Regions from separate parts of the Janthinobacterium algoris genome, predicted to be linked through region 3. Evidence: predicted binding sites of a transcription regulator. Region 3 holds the regulator's gene; each other region holds the start of a gene.

Region 1 (5,195 bases), on a different contig from region 3:
GACCGCATTGTCGACCTGATCGACGATGGCTTCGACGTGGCGCTGCGCCTGGCGCGCGGCTTGCCCGATTCCACCCTGGTGGCGCGCCAGCTGGCCAGCAGCCGCACGCTGGCCGTCGCCTCGCCCGCCTACCTGGCCCGCCATGGCCATCCGGCCACGCCGCAAGATCTGGCGCAGCACAATTGCTTGAGATACACAACCGGCGACAAGCCGGCAGAGTGGCTGTTCACGGACGCCGGCGGCGCCGCGCACAAAGTGGCCGTACGCGGCAGCCTGCAAGCCAATACCAGCGTCGCCCTGCGCGAGGCCGCCGTGGGTGGCATGGGTATCGCCGGCGCAGCCGCCTTCATCGTGCGCGATGCGCTATGCAGCGGCCAGTTGGTCGAGGTCTTGCCCGGCTACACCTTGCGCCCACGCACCTTGTACGCGCTGTATCCGCACAGCCGCCAGCTGTCGCCGAAGGTCAGGGTCTTCGTCGATTTTGCCGTGCAGCATTACCAAGGGCGCCACTGGGATTGATCATGGCTGCTGCAGCGCCTTGCGCACGGCGCGAAACTGCTGCGTCAAGCCGCCATAGCCCCAGGCCGCCTGACGCGCGTCATGCACGTGGATGTAGCTGACGTCATGCAAGGCGCCGAGACACTCCTGCATGGCGGCGAACACGGCGGCGATATAGGCGGCTTTTTCCGCTGCCGTATTCGTTTCATCGCTGATCAAGATATCGAGAAAAAAACTGGCCTTGCCCTGAGCTTGCAGTGAGGGCCCGCCGACAAACCAATGCGCCGCATCGGCATGGCTGATCGCCACCGACGTCAATTCGGGCGCCTTGTGCAGCAGCCGCGCCGTCAGGGCGCTCAGGGTGGCGGCGATGGCGGCCGACTGGCGCGCATCGGGCGCAGTGGACAAACGCAGGTTCAGGATGGGCATGGGATGCTCCGCAAGTGGATGAAGACCCATTCTAGGCAGGCGGGATGAAAAGTGGCAGCCTCCGCCAGGCACAGGATCTGTGCAGTTTGTGCACCAATGCCTGCACCATAAAAAAGGGCTTGCCGCGGCAAGCCCTTTTTTGCATCCAGCACCCTTGCCTAGCGGCGCTGCACCTTCATCAAACGTCCGCCCACGGACGACGACAGGCTGACCTCGAAACGCCCGCCGGTCGGCAAGGCGTTCACATCAACGCTGGCATTGCCCCCTGTCAAGCCGCTGGCGACCACCGTCTTGCGGCCATCGGCGGCCACGTGCAGCACGGCCGCGTACGGCTCCGCTTGCGCATCCCAGGCCAGCGCCAGCTTGCCGCCGCTTTGCGTTACCTCAAAGCTGCCATCGTTGGCAGCCTTGCTGCGCCGCGCGGAACGCTCCAGCCTGGTCAATGGCTTACCATTGAACAATACTTGCACGTCGCTGATATCGCCGGGGTTGGCGAAGCTGACGCGGAAGTGGCTCATAGCGCTGCCGCCATGGTCGGCCACGGTTACGGCATCGAAGGGCAAGTCGATAGTCGTTCCCGACACCGTCAAGACCCGCAGGGTGTACGCCTGACCGCTGCCGCTGGCCGCTGCGCCCACACGCGTGGACGAGGCAACGGCCGGGCGCAATGCCACGCCGGTCGGCGTGATGCGGCCGGAAATGGTCAGATAGCCATTCTCGGCCACGGACATGCTGGCGGCCAACACATTGCTACCCGTCACCTGCGTGCTGCGTTTTTCCAGGAATTGTTGCACCCGCGCATAGCTATAGTCGGAGAACCAGGCACCGCTGCAATAGCTCATCACGTCCTTCATCGGCGTGCTGCCATAGACTGCCTTGCTCAGTTGGCCGATATTGCCTGCGTAGTTGCTGTTGTACAGCGGTTGCGGGCCCAGATTGCCATCCGCATAAGGGTAGTCGGCAGCGGCGCCAGCCGGGCCGCCGCAGGCGACGTGCTGCAGCGAGTGGTTGTGGCCCAGCTCATGCACGAGCGTGGTCAGCCATTCCGGCCATTGATTGCCGAAGGGATCGACCGATGCGATGCTGTTGAACCTGGCATCCAGGCCGATGGCCGACGTGAAGTCGTTGCCGCTGCTGCGCTGGTTGATGTAGGCCAGGCCGGCGGCGCGGGTGGAAGACATTCTCGGCACGAAACCATAATAATAGGCGCCGCTGTCTTCCAGCGCGCGCTTGCTTTCCAGTTTGCCCAGGGTATCGCTCCACCAGCTGTCGGCCGTGCTGCTGCCCGGCATGCTCAGCGCAGCGCGCGTCGTGATGCTGATATTTTCCGTCGCATACGGATACACGCGCAGCAGCGCAGCACGGATCACCTCGGCGTCAGGCAGTTGCGCCACGCCATCGTCGGTGCTCAAGGGCACGAGCACCAAGCGGATTTTGGCCAGGCTGGCCACCACGGGCGCCGCTTCCTGGGTCACTTGCACGCCGTCATTGCCAACGGCCGTCACGCGCACGCGCACGCCGGGCAAGATCCAGCCGGCAGGCAGGACGGCACTGAAATTGCCGTTAAAACTGTCATCGTTCTTTTGCGTTGGCAAGACCGATGGGCCGCTCATGCTGATGCTGCCCAGGTTGCTGCCATTCGCGGCAGTCGCATTCAAGGTGACTGCCGGGCTGGCCTGGCCCGCTTGCGTGGCCAGCACGGACACGCGCACGGCGGCCGGCTTGCCGCGCGTCAGGCGCAAGGCCGTATTGCTGGCGTTCAAGTTCAGTACCTGCGCGAAATCAATGCTGCCCAGGGTAAACGCCGACACCGTGCCTGCATTGACGGCAATGCGCGCAGCGGCTGACAGCATCACATCGCCCGTTGCCGAGCTTGGTGCAGACAACAGCAGTTGGCTGGCACTGGCGCTGACGATGACGGCTGGCGTATTGCCCACCGAGGCCGAGCTGACCTGGTCAAGATTGCTGCCCTGCACCGTCACCGACAAGGTCCCGCCACTGATGGCCGACGTGATCGACGTCACTGCCACGCTCGCCAAGACCTTGTACGTATCGCTGCTGATGACATCGTTGTACGGACCGCGCACCGTCAGCGCTCCTGTTGCCGCCCCCAGGGGCACCACCACGGTCACGCTGCCGGCCGTCTGGCTTTGCGGTGTCGCCGCCGCGCCATTGCCAAACTGCACCGCCGTCACGGCGCCCATGCCACCGCCCGCGATCGTCACGCTGGAACCGGCGCCGCCCGTCAATGGCGCGATGCTGCCCACGCTCAATGGCAGGTACACATTGAGGTTATAGCTGGTGGCCGCCGTGCCGCTGGCGCTGACCAGGCTCAAGGCACCCGACACGGGCACGCCTGGCATGGCCAGAGTCACGCTGGTCTCGCTGGCGGCGCTGGTGGCAAGCGTCACGCCGCCCACCTGGAAGGCCGTCACGCGGCTCAAATTGGTGCCCGTGACCACCAGGCTGCCACCCACGGCGACATTTGCCGCCGAGACGGCCGAGACGGCAGGAATTACGACGGGATTGCCCGAGGCGGTCGCTACTACCGTATCACCACCGCCCCCGCCGCCGCCGCAAGCGGACAGGCCCAGCATGAGAAACAATCCAACAAGCACATGGTTTTTCATGGCTGGCATCCATACTGATACAGCGCGATGCCGGGGAGGATAGGAGAGGAATGTGACATATCGGTGACTTTTGGTGAGAATTTAATTGCGAGGAACCAACATTATGGGTTATTTCGATTCCATAAGACAACTATTAATGCTTTTGATTTAATTGGTTTTGATAATAGTTAAAATATCTACCTGGCAAACTTTATTTTCAGCAATACGTGTCTCATTCTGCATTGCCTTACACCCCAATTATTTTCCTTTGCAGCTATTGCCATTCCATTCATGAAAAATAATGGGAGCGGATTCAAATAATGTGGAAATTTTTCCACAGCATAGAGCACATACCTTCCTGCCAACCTTGGCGGAAAAATTAACATTTTGAATAAGATTTTCAAGCCTGGCATTTTCAGCTGCGGCCGCGATGATGCCACCGTAGCGCCAGCCGTGGCGCCGTTGTGTTGCTCGAACCACGGCAGACTGGCCTGCCACCGCTTTTGCTTAAAACCAAAGCAGCCTGATGCCGTATAATTTTAGACCCGGTGAAATCAGGCGATTGCCACCTTCTGCCTGCCCTACCCGGCTGGCACTCTCCGTCAGCTGATCCTGCTGGCCCGCATCCGCCTCGTAAAGTCTTGTCGCCGCGCCGCCGCCCGTTTGCCTATTGAAAGCATGAAATGAACGATACCGTGATCCCCGCCATGTCCACGACCGAAGCCACCTTGCGCGCCATTCTGGCGCAGCGGATCATGATCCTCGACGGCGCGATGGGCACGATCATTCAGCAGTACAAGCTCGACGAAGAAGCGTACCGTGGCGGCCCCGCTGGCCGCTTCATCGATTTCGCCGCGCCGGTCAACAGTGGCGCGCGTGAACTGTTCGTCAAAGGCAATAATGAGCTGTTGACCCTGACGCAGCCGCACATCATCCAGGAAATCCACGAGCGCTACCTGGCGGCGGGCGCCGACCTGATCGAAACGAATACTTTTGGCGCCACGACCATCGCGCAAGATGATTACCACATGGCCCACCTGGCCTATGAAATGAATGTCCAGGCGGCCAAACTGGCACGCGCCGCCTGCGATAAATATTCCACCCCGGACAAGCCGCGCTTCGTCGCCGGCGCCCTGGGCCCCACGCCGAAGACGGCATCGATCTCGCCCGACGTGAACGATCCGGCCGCGCGCAACGTCAGTTTCGACCAGCTGGTGGCCGCCTATCTGCAGCAGACGCAGGGCTTGGTGGAAGGCGGCGCCGACGTGCTGCTGGTGGAAACCATTTTCGACACCTTGAACTGCAAGGCGGCCCTGTTCGCCATCGATCTGTTCTACGAGCAAAACCCGACCGTCGTGCGCTTGCCTTTGATGATTTCCGGCACCGTCACGGACGCCTCGGGCCGCATTTTGTCGGGCCAGACCGTGCCCGCCTTCTGGAATTCCGTGCGCCACGCAAAACCGCTGACCATCGGCCTGAACTGCGCGCTGGGCGCCGCCCTGATGCGCCCGTACGCGGAAGAGCTGGCCAAGATCGCCGACACCTTCGTCTGCATCTACCCGAACGCGGGCTTGCCCAACCCCATGAGCGACACGGGTTTCGACGAGTTGCCAGCCGATACGTCCGCCCTGCTGCGCGAATTTGCCGACGCGGGCTTTT
Region 2 (5,195 bases), on a different contig from region 3:
CTGGAAAAGCTGGGGCAGGATTTATTGGCAGGGGCAAAGCAGGTCGTCGCCAAACAGTGAACGCCTGAGAAAATGCCCATGGCGGCGTTGCGTTGTCTTGGCAGTACTAGTCGTACTGCCTGCGGCCACGCGCCTGGCCCTGAACATTTTTCAGGCGTTCACGTAGTCAGGCCGCTAAAACGCTCGTAGAACCAGGGCTCGACAGATGCGGCCTGCTTATCTTCGCGCCGCAGGGTGGCCAGGATATGTTCCTCGGCCGCCGCGTGGGTGATGCGGTACAGGTCGCGCGCCAGCACGTACGCTTGCGTGCCTGGCCACGGTTCTGGCAGCAGCTCGACGGGCAGTTGCGGATCGTGCAACTGCACGCGGCGATAGGCGTGCGTCAGCAGCGAGCGGATGACGAAGGCTTGCTCGGCATCGAACACGGGTTCTTCTTGCAGCAGGGTCAGCAGCGGCTGGAAGCGGGCGATGAATTTTTCGTAGCCGGCCATCACTTCCGACAAGTCCCAGCATTCGCCCACCATGTCGCGCAGGGGGCGTGTGCTGACATGCGGCAGCTCCGTGGTGTGGCAGACATACAGCTTGCCCTGTACTTCGTTGCGCGCGAGGATATCTTCCAGCGCCTCCGAGTTGCTGGCTGGATGGCCAAAGATGCCGGGAGAGATCAAACCATAGCCCGCCCACAATAATTCCTTGCGCAGCGCGCTCCGTTCGGCGGCACCGATGCTGCCGGCCGGCCCGATCACCAGGGTCCAGCTGCCATCCCAGTGCACGACCAGCGGCGCATAAATGCGGCGATAGGCGCGTTCGAAGCGGGCCAGCGCCTCCGGGCGTATCGTATAGGCGCTGCGGCGGCCGTCACGTTGCGAGCTGAGCCAGCCCTCCTGCGCCAGGCGGAACACGCTGGTGCGCAGCAGGCGATCGTTGACGCCAAACGGCGCCAGCAGTTCGATCAGACTGCCCAGCCAGATGGCGCCGCCGCGCGGCACGATGGCGTCGCCAAAGATGGTCATCACCAGAGACTTTGAGCGCGGTGGGTCGCTTTCCAGGAAATCGGCTATCCATGCCGTGCAGCGGGTGTTCTTCATGTGGTTCCGGTCTGGCCGTGTTGCGGTCGATTCAATAAAAGCAGCAGTTTACTTGGCTGCGCGGGTAGCGCGTCAATAATTTGCCGGAAGCGCTGGTGGCACTTCGCAATGTTTTCTCATCAGCAATATCATACGCACAAAAAAGCGGCACAAGATACGAATTTTTAAAATGACTCACATCAAGTGTATGCAAATCGATTTTTGTATCGTATTATCTGTTCATCGCACCGCGTTGCTGCGCAAAATCAAAGACATGGGAGACAGATCATGTACGCACAAATGGTTGAAACCGGCCTCAAGAACGTCCGTTCCATCGATGACATGGGTCAAGAAGAGCGCGCTTTTCAGGCGCGCATCGACGAAGGCATCAAGATCGAGGCCAAGGATTGGATGCCGGACGCTTACCGCAAGACCCTGATCCGCCAGATTTCGCAGCATGCGCATTCGGAAATCGTCGGTCAATTGCCCGAAGGTAACTGGGTCACGCGCGCGCCGACCTTGAAACGCAAGTCCATCCTGCTGGCGAAGATCCAGGATGAAGCCGGTCACGGCCTGTACTTGTACAGCGCCGCCGAAACCCTGGGCGTGTCGCGCGACGATTTGCTCGCTGCCTTGCACTCGGGCAAAGCCAAGTATTCCAGCATCTTTAACTATCCCACCCTGTCGTGGGCCGACATGGGTGCCATCGGCTGGCTGGTCGACGGCTCCGCCATCATCAACCAGATTCCGCTGTGCCGTTGCTCGTATGGCCCGTATGCGCGCGCCATGATCCGTGTTTGCAAGGAAGAATCGTTCCATGCGCGCCAGGGTTACGACATCATGATGTCACTGTGCAAGGGCACACCAGAACAGAAAGCCATGGCGCAGGATGCGCTGAACCGCTGGTGGTGGCCATCCCTGATGATGTTCGGCCCGTCCGACGCTGCTTCCGTCAACAGCGCCCAATCGGCGCAATGGCGCATCAAGCTGTTTTCGAATGATGAATTGCGCCAGCGCATGGTGGACCAGACCGTGCCGCAAATCGAATACCTGGGCTTGACCGTGCCCGATCCCGACCTGACATTCAATGCCGAGACGGGTCACTATGAATTCGGCGAGATCGACTGGGCCGAGTTCAACAATGTATTGAAGGGCAATGGCCCATGTAACCGCGAGCGCCTGCAAACGCGGGTCAAGGCGTATGAAGACGGTGTATGGTTCCGCGATGCTTTGCTCGCGTATGCCGATAAACAAGCCGCAGTCAAAGCGGCAGCGTAAATACATAAGACAGATAGGGGAGAGCAATATGAGCAAAGAATGGCCATTGTGGGAAGTTTTCATCCGCAGCCAGCACGGCCTGGCGCACAAGCATGTGGGCAGCCTGCACGCCTCCGACGCCACCATGGCGGTCAACCATGCGCGCGACGTCTACACGCGCCGCAATGAAGGCGTGAGCATCTGGGTGGTGCGCGCGGCCGATATCGTCGCCAGCAGCCCGGGCGACAAGGGCGCCCTGTTCGAGCCGTCGAACAGCAAGGTGTACCGCCATCCCACCTTCTTCCCGATGCCGGAAGAAGTCAAGAACCTGTGATGGGAGCGATCGCAATGGATGACAAAGTCAATTACCTTTTGCGCCTGGGCGATAACGCCCTGATCCTCAGCCAGCAGTTGTCACAGCTGTGCGGCAAGGGTCCCGCGCTGGAAGAGGACATGGCGCTGACCAACGTGGCGCTGGACTTGCTGGGCCAGACGCGTTTGTGGTTCAGCTATGCGGCCGAATTGGAAAACGCGGGCCGCGACGAGGACGACATCGCCTTTTTACGCGACGCCCACGACTTCAAGAATTGTCTGCTGCTGGAGCAGCCGAACGGCAATTATGCCGACACCATGATGCGCCAGTTCTTCTTCGACACCTGGCACTACTTCCAGCTGCTGGAACTGGCGAAATGCAGTGATCCACGCATCGTCGAAGTGGCGCAAAAGTCGATCAAGGAAGTCACCTATCACCTGCGCCGCAGCGGTGACCTGATCGTGCGCCTCGGCGACGGCACGGCGGACAGCCACGCGAAAACACAGGCCGCCGCCGACAAGCTTTGGATGTTCACGGGCGAGATGTTCAAGTACGACGCCGTCGACCAGGTCATGGTCGTCGCCGGCATCGCGCCGCCATCGGACGTGTTGCGCCAGGCCTTCCTCGAACACGTGGCCGAGATCTTCGCCGAAGCGACGCTTGTCATGCCGGCGCCCGACGCCTGGATGCAAAAGGGTGGCAAGCAGGGCACGCACACGGAACACCTGGGTTTTATTTTGGCCGAAATGCAGTTTCTGCAGCGCGCCTATCCCGGGGCGGAGTGGTAATGAACACGGCCATGGCTGCGCTGGACGCCGCCCAGGTATGGGCCTGGCTGGGCGACGTGCCGGACCCGGAAATTCCCGTCATTTCGGTGGTGGACCTGGGTATCGTGCGCGCCGTCGATGTGGTCAGTGGCGATGAATGCATCGTGACGATCACGCCCACCTATTCGGGCTGCCCGGCCATGCAGGTGATCGCCGATGCCGTCACGGAGGCCTTGCGCAGCCATGGCGTGGCCAAGGTGACATTGGTGAACCAGCTGGCGCCCGCCTGGACCACGGACTGGATGAGCGAGGCGGGCAAGGCCAAGCTGAAAGGCTATGGCATCGCCCCGCCACAGCAGCAGGTGATCGACATCAGCGGCCTGCGTAGAGGAATAGCGGGTGGTGTCAAGCGCCAGCCTATGCCGAAGCTGGAGGTGATCTGCCCGAACTGCGGTTCCACGCATACGCAGCTGACCAGCCAGTTCGGCTCCACGCCGTGCAAGGCCCTGTACAAATGCCTGGATTGCCGCGAACCGTTTGACTACTTCAAGTGCCACTAAAAAAATCAGGCACACGTTCCGAAGAAACTGGAGATGAAGCATGAGTAAATTTTATCCGCTGTGCGTATCGAACGTGCGCAACGAAACGCGCGACACCATCGCCGTCACGTTCGACGTGCCATTTGAGTTGCAGCAGCAGTTCCGCTTCCAGCAGGGCCAGCACCTGACCCTGCGCGCCAATATCAATGCGGAAGACGTGCGCCGCTCGTATTCCATCTGTTCGGCGGTGCAGGACGGCACGCTGCGCGTGGCCATCAAGCGCACGCCGGGCGGCGCCTTTTCAACCTGGGCGAACGACACCCTGAAAGCCGGCGCCACCATCGAGGTGATGCCGCCCATGGGCCACTTCAACGTGCCGCTCGACTGCGTCAACCGCAAGCACTACCTGGCGTTTGCGGCCGGCAGCGGCATCACGCCCATCCTCTCCATCATCAAGACGACTCTGCTGACGGAGCCATTGAGCCGTTTCACGCTGTTCTACGGTAACCGCGCCTCGTCGTCCGTCATCTTCAAGGAAGAATTGACAGACTTGAAGGATGTGTACCTGGAGCGTTTGAACCTGGTCTACGTGATGAGCCGCGAGCAGCAGGATATCGAATTGTTCAACGGCCGCATCACGCAGGAAAAATGCGAGCAATTCTTGCAGCACTGGATCCGTGTCGAAGACTACGACAACGCCTTCATCTGCGGTCCGGAAGACATGATGCTGGGCGTCTCCGCCGCCCTGCAGGCGGCCGGCATGCCGAAGCAAAATATCAAGATCGAACTGTTCGCCGCCAGCATCCCGAAAAACGCCCACAAGCCGCGCGCCCAGTTCGACGCGGGCGCCGTGCAGGAAACGGAAGTAACCGTCATCATGGATGGCAACCACACCACCTTCACGATGGACAAGGACAAGGAATCCATCCTCGACGCGGGCCTGCGTCAGGGTATCGACATGCGCTACTCGTGCAAGGGCGGCGTATGCTCGACCTGCCGCTGCAAGATCCTCGACGGCAAGGTCGAGATGGACGTCAACTACGCGCTGGAAGACTATGAAGTAGCGCGCGGCTTTGTCCTCAGCTGCCAGAGTTTTCCGCTGACCGACAAGGTCGTGGTCGATTTCGACCAGGCAGAATAAAGCCGGCGCAGGGCTGGTGCCCTGCCGTACCCATTAAAAAAGCGAGACGCCATGAGCTACCAAAACATCCTCTTTACCATCGAGCAGGGCATCGCCACGCTGACCCTGAAC
Region 3 (5,195 bases):
TCGCCGCTCTCGGTGAACTTGATGGCATTGCCGGCCAGGTTGACGAGAATCTGCTGCAGGCGCTGGGCGTCGCCTACCAGGCGCCGCGGCACGTCGGGTTCGACGGCGATGGCCAGTTCCAGCTCCTTTTCGCCCGCATTCATGGTCATCGTCGTGGCCAGGGTATTCATGACTTCGTCGAGATCGAATTCGACGGGCGACAATTCCATGCGGCGCGCCTCGATCTTCGAATAATCGAGCACGTCGTTGAGGATGCCCAGCAGCGACTGGCCCGCCACGCGCACCATGGTCAGATACTTGCGCTGTTCCGTATCGAGCTTGGTATTGCCCAGCAAGTACACCATGCCCAGCACGGCATTCAGGGGCGTGCGGATTTCATGGCTCATGTTGGCCACGAAATCGCTCTTCGCGCGGTTGGCCGCCTCGGCCCGGTCACGCTCCTGTTCCAGCTCTGCCGCGCGCGATTCGAGCTCCTGCTGCAGGCGGTCGCGTTCGCTCATCAGGCCGTTGAACGCTTCCGTCAGTTCGCCGATCTCGTCGCGCTGCTGCACCGGCACGGGAGTGAAGCGGTTGCCGCTGGTGCGCAGGGCCAGCAGGGTGTCGCGCAGGCGTACCAGCGGCGACAGCAGGCGCACGGTGACCCAGCCCAGAACAAAAGCAGCCAGCAGCGAAGCGAGGATGCTCCACAGTACCAGCCGGTACAGTACGCCATCGAAGGGTTCGAAGGCATCCTCGACGGGCAGCGAGGCACCCAGCAGCCAGTTCACGGATTTCAGGCGCTTGAAGCTGTTGACGGCCGTGATGCCGCGGTTGTTGGTGCTGACCATGCTGCCTTCGCCATCTTCCTTCAGCAACTGCGTGGTCGTCAGGTTGGCGTTCGGCTGGCGCGGCTGCAGCAAACGGCTGGTGTCGGGATGCAGCACGTAGCGCGGCACGGCGCCGCGCGTGAGGATGAAGTAATAGCCGCTCTTGCTGATCTTTTCCGAGCGCAGGCGTCCCAGCAGGTTATCCTTGTACAGGCGCAGCACGCCAATCACCACGCCGGCCACCTGGCCATCGGCGGTGAGCACGGGCGCCACCATCTGCACGATGGGCATGCCGCTTGATTTGCCCAGCATCGGCTCGGTGATCATGGGCTGGCGCGTGCGCACGACGGTTTGGAAGTATTCGCGCTCGCCGACGTTGATGCCGGCGCGTCCCGCGACCCGCGGCATGTCGGCCACGATGGCGCCTTGCGCATCGAGCACCAGCACGTCGTCGAACAGCACCAGCATCGCGCGGCGCGCATAGTATTCGCGCAATTGGGCGGGCTGGGCGATCAATTCCGGCGGCTGCTGCCTGGCCGTCAGCGCGACGATCTGCAGCAGCATGCCCAGCTTGTCGTCGAGCTCGGCAGCGGTGCGGGTGATCAGGGCTGATTGCTGGCTCAGCAGCACTTTGGTGAAGTCGGCGCGCATGTGCTGCACCTGGATCATGGTGACCAGCGCGATCATGGCGATCGAGGTCAGGCTGGTGGCTAGCGCGACTTTTGCTTTAATGCCGAGAGGCTTCATGATTTCCTTTTCAGTACCGGGCGGCACAGGCGGCAGATAATGCTGTCAGGAATTTTCCTATCAATACCCGAGCTTGGCAAGCGGCGCGGCGCAAATTGCCCTCCCCGCATGGGCTTTTGACGATGTTGCCATATAATTAAAGTCAGAACGTCGTTTATTCAGCGCAATTGCGGTGAAATTGGCACACGGCAACCGTGTATGCAGTAAACTTGTTATTGCATTTTCTAAAAGGTATTAACATGACTGAAGCGCTACTCACTCCCACCTTGCCCATAGTGAACGTGGAAGCGTTGCGTGCGCGATGCTCGACCTGCAGCATGCATCAATTGTGCCTGCCGATGGGTCTCGATGTGGGCGATATGGACAGGCTGGACCAGATCATCGGCCGCCGCCGCAAGATCGTGCGCGGCGCCTCGCTGTTCCGCATCGGCGACTCGTTCCAGAACCTGTATGCGATCCGCCTGGGGCACTTCAAGACGTACCAGATCAATCCGGGTGGCGAAGAGCAGGTGACGGGTTTCCAGATGGCCGGCGAACTGCTGGGCATGGACGCCATCAGCGCCGACCGCCACCACTGTAATGCCGTGGCGCTGGAAGACAGCGAAGTCTGTGAAATACCGTTTTCCAGCCTGGAACAATTGCTGGGCAATATGCCGACCCTGTTGCGCCATTTCCACCGCATGATGAGCCAGGAAATCACGCGCGAGCAAAGCGTGATGCTGTTGCTGGGTAATATGCAGGCGACGCAGCGTTTTGCCGCCTTTATCGTCAACCTGGCCTCACGCTATGAAGCGCGCGGCTATTCGGCCAGCAAATTTCAGTTGCGCATGTCGCGCGAGGAAATTGGCAATTACCTGGGGCTGACCATCGAGAGCGTCAGCCGTCTGCTGTCGAAGTTCAAGAAGGAAGGCTGGCTGCGCGTCTCGAATCGAGAAATTGAAATCTTGCAGCCCGCCAAGTTGAAAGCCATTACGGCTGGTACCGACGTCTGCAAGTAAGCTTTACAGCTCTGCGTCAGCATGCAGCGCGATGCTGCGCTGCAGGGGCCAGGTCCAGATGCCGGACAGGCGCCACTCGCGTTTATCGTTTTCCACCAGCACTTGCCAGCGGCTGCGCTCAAGCATCGGCAGCGCTACCGAGAAGTTGCCGGCCGCATCGGGCTGCACCAGCAGCTTGATATCCTTTTCCGGCAAGGTCGCATGCGCCAGATGCAGCTGCAGCGGACCCTGGTAAGCCTTGCCGAAGCTGTGCACGGAACCACTGAGGCGCGCGTGCGCCACATCATAGGATAAGCTGGTATCCATTGCCAGGTTGCTGGCGATCGTGTCGCGCTTCAAATCCTGGTTGATTGCCTTGCCCTGCTTGTAATAGTCGCCCACCACCAGCGCATCGGGCTGCGTAAACGCGATATAGCCCATGAAGCTGCCGACGACCACGGACAGGCCTGGGCCGATCATCAGCAGCCAAGGCCAGCGATGCTTGTACCACGGTGCAACGGGTGCTTGCAGCTTGAGACTGTCGGACATGATATTTCTCCTGTTTGATCAGCCAGTCCCCATGCGGGGACTGGCCTTCCTACATTAGCGCGGCACGATGAATACCGCGCTTTCACGTACATGCAGCGATGGGTCGTCCAGCGAGTGCAATTCGATCGCAATCTTGTTCGAGCCCTTTTCGCCGACCCCGTGCGGCACGCGCAGGCGGATCGGCCAGCCCAGCGTTTCCGTCGGCTGCAACATCACTTCTTCGCGCGTCAGCAAGGTCAGGCCCGGCAAGCCGGAGACGCTGATTTTAAAATGCTGGCTTTGCTCCGAGGTGTTCATGATCTGCAGGCGGTAGACGTTTTCGATCATGCCGTCTTCCACTTCGCGTCCCATCGAACCGCGGTCGCGGATCACGTCCATTTTCAGGGGCGTGCGCAAGGCCAGCGAAGTACACACGGCGATGATGATCAAAGCCAGGATGGAAGTGTAGATCAGCACGCGCGGGCGCATGGCGCGCTGGCGTATCTGCTTCGAATTGAAGTTGTTTTCCATCGCATGGTCGGTACTGTAGCGTATCAAGCCCCGTGGCCGCTCGACTTTGTCCATCACGCTGTTGCAGGCATCGACGCAGGCGGCGCAACCGATGCATTCATACTGCAGGCCGTTACGGATATCGATGCCGGTCGGACACACCTGCACGCACAGGGTGCAGTCGATGCAATCGCCCAGCTTGTCGTTGTTGCCGGCCTTCTTGCTCATGGCGCCACGCGGTTCGCCGCGCTTGGTATCGTAGGTGATGATCAGCGTGTCCTGGTCGAACATGGCGCTCTGGAAGCGTGCGTAGGGGCACATGTATTTGCACACCTGCTCGCGCAGCCAGCCCGCGTTGCCGTAGGTTGCCAGGCTGTAGAACAAGACCCAGAACCATTCCCAGGGACCGAAATTCAAGGTGGTCACCGCCTGCGCCAGTTCCTTGATCGGCGTGAAGTAGCCGACAAAGGTAAAGCCCGTCCACAGGGCGATGGCGCCCCACACCAGGTGCTTGGCCGTCTTCTTGAAGGCCTTGCGCACGGAGGGACCCTGCTTGTCGAGGGCCATGCGCGCGCTGCGCGTGCCTTCGATGCGGCGTTCGACCCACAGGAAGATTTCCGTGTATACCGTTTGCGGGCAAGAGAACCCGCACCACACCCGCCCGGCAATGGCCGTGACGAGGAACAACAAATACGCACAGATGATCAGCAGGGCCGCCAGATAGATGAAATCCTGGGGCCACAGCACGACGCCGAAAATGTAGAACTTGCGCGTGGTCAAATCGAACAGCAGGGCTTGCCTGCCATTCCAGGTCAACCACGGCAAGCCGTAGAACGCCAGCTGGGTAAGCCATACGCATACCCATCGCCAGGTAGCGTAGCGTCCTTTGGCCTCGCGAGGGTAGATTTGCTCGCGGGCCGCATACATCTTGATGACTTGAGGTTCCATTACATCATTTCACGGGCGTCTGGGGATTCGACAGGCTCCAGACATAGGCCGACAGCACGTGTACCTTGGACTCGCCGAGGAAATCGCTGAAGGCCGGCATGGTGTTGCTGCGTCCCTTGCGTACGGTTTCCATGATGGTATCGGCACTGCCGCCATACAGCCAGATCTTGTCCGTCAGATTCGGCGAACCCAGCATCGGGTTGCCCTTCGCATCGGCGCCATGACAGGCCATGCAGGCGCCGAACTTGGCTTTGCCCAACACCGACTTGACGGGATCCGAGGTGGAACCGGACAGGCTCAGCACATAGTGGGCCACGTTCTCGACATCCTTTTCGGAGCCCAGGGCGGCGCCCATCGGTGGCATCTGCCCATTGCGGCCGTGCAGGATGGTGGTCTTGATGATGTCAGGTTCGCCGCCATACAGCCAGTCCTTGTCGGTCAGGTTGGGGAAGCCCTTGTTGCCGCGCGCATCCGAACCGTGGCATTGCGCGCAGTAAGTCAGGAACAAACGCTGGCCGATGGCTTGCGCCTGCGGATCGGCGGCCACCGTCTTCAAGTCCTGGCTCAGGTACTTGTTGAACAGGGGGCCGTAGTCGGCTTCCGCCTTCTTCAGCTCTTCCTCGTACTGGCCAGTCGATTTCCAGCCCAGGCTGCCGGCATAGTTGCCCAGGCCCGGATA

Evidence for each region. Region 3 encodes FNR, which switches genes on or off when oxygen is low (the NO sensors DNR and NnrR bind a similar motif). Its sites were predicted from a motif close to TTGATNNNNATCAA; they were not measured.
Region 1: a site for FNR is predicted at 3,715-3,728, ahead of ACQ4W7_RS14850 (IPT/TIG domain-containing protein). Genes of this name have one in related genera too.
Region 2: a site for FNR is predicted at 1,258-1,271, ahead of paaA (1,2-phenylacetyl-CoA epoxidase subunit PaaA). Genes of this name have one in related genera too.

What each region holds. Positions count from the first base shown of each region.
Region 1 is NZ_JBNYXZ010000009.1:52,392-57,586, reverse strand. It holds gene ACQ4W7_RS14860 (LysR family transcriptional regulator) at 1-519, shown strand, start outside; gene ACQ4W7_RS14855 (tautomerase family protein) at 520-927, opposite strand; gene ACQ4W7_RS14850 (IPT/TIG domain-containing protein) at 1,086-3,557, opposite strand; gene ACQ4W7_RS14845 (hypothetical protein) at 3,795-4,034, opposite strand; gene metH (methionine synthase) at 4,220-5,195, shown strand, end outside.
Region 2 is NZ_JBNYXZ010000008.1:183,559-188,753, forward strand. It holds gene ACQ4W7_RS14145 (hypothetical protein) at 1-60, shown strand, start outside; gene paaX (phenylacetic acid degradation operon negative regulatory protein PaaX) at 159-1,088, opposite strand; gene paaA (1,2-phenylacetyl-CoA epoxidase subunit PaaA) at 1,356-2,345, shown strand; gene paaB (1,2-phenylacetyl-CoA epoxidase subunit PaaB) at 2,374-2,658, shown strand; gene paaC (1,2-phenylacetyl-CoA epoxidase subunit PaaC) at 2,673-3,425, shown strand; gene paaD (1,2-phenylacetyl-CoA epoxidase subunit PaaD) at 3,425-3,964, shown strand; gene paaE (1,2-phenylacetyl-CoA epoxidase subunit PaaE) at 4,005-5,084, shown strand; gene paaG (2-(1,2-epoxy-1,2-dihydrophenyl)acetyl-CoA isomerase PaaG) at 5,136-5,195, shown strand, end outside.
Region 3 is NZ_JBNYXZ010000003.1:59,941-65,135, reverse strand. It holds gene ACQ4W7_RS05240 (response regulator) at 1-1,553, opposite strand, end outside; gene fnr (fumarate/nitrate reduction transcriptional regulator Fnr) at 1,793-2,551, shown strand; gene ACQ4W7_RS05230 (FixH family protein) at 2,555-3,079, opposite strand; gene ccoG (cytochrome c oxidase accessory protein CcoG) at 3,134-4,516, opposite strand; gene ccoP (cytochrome-c oxidase, cbb3-type subunit III) at 4,521-5,195, opposite strand, start outside.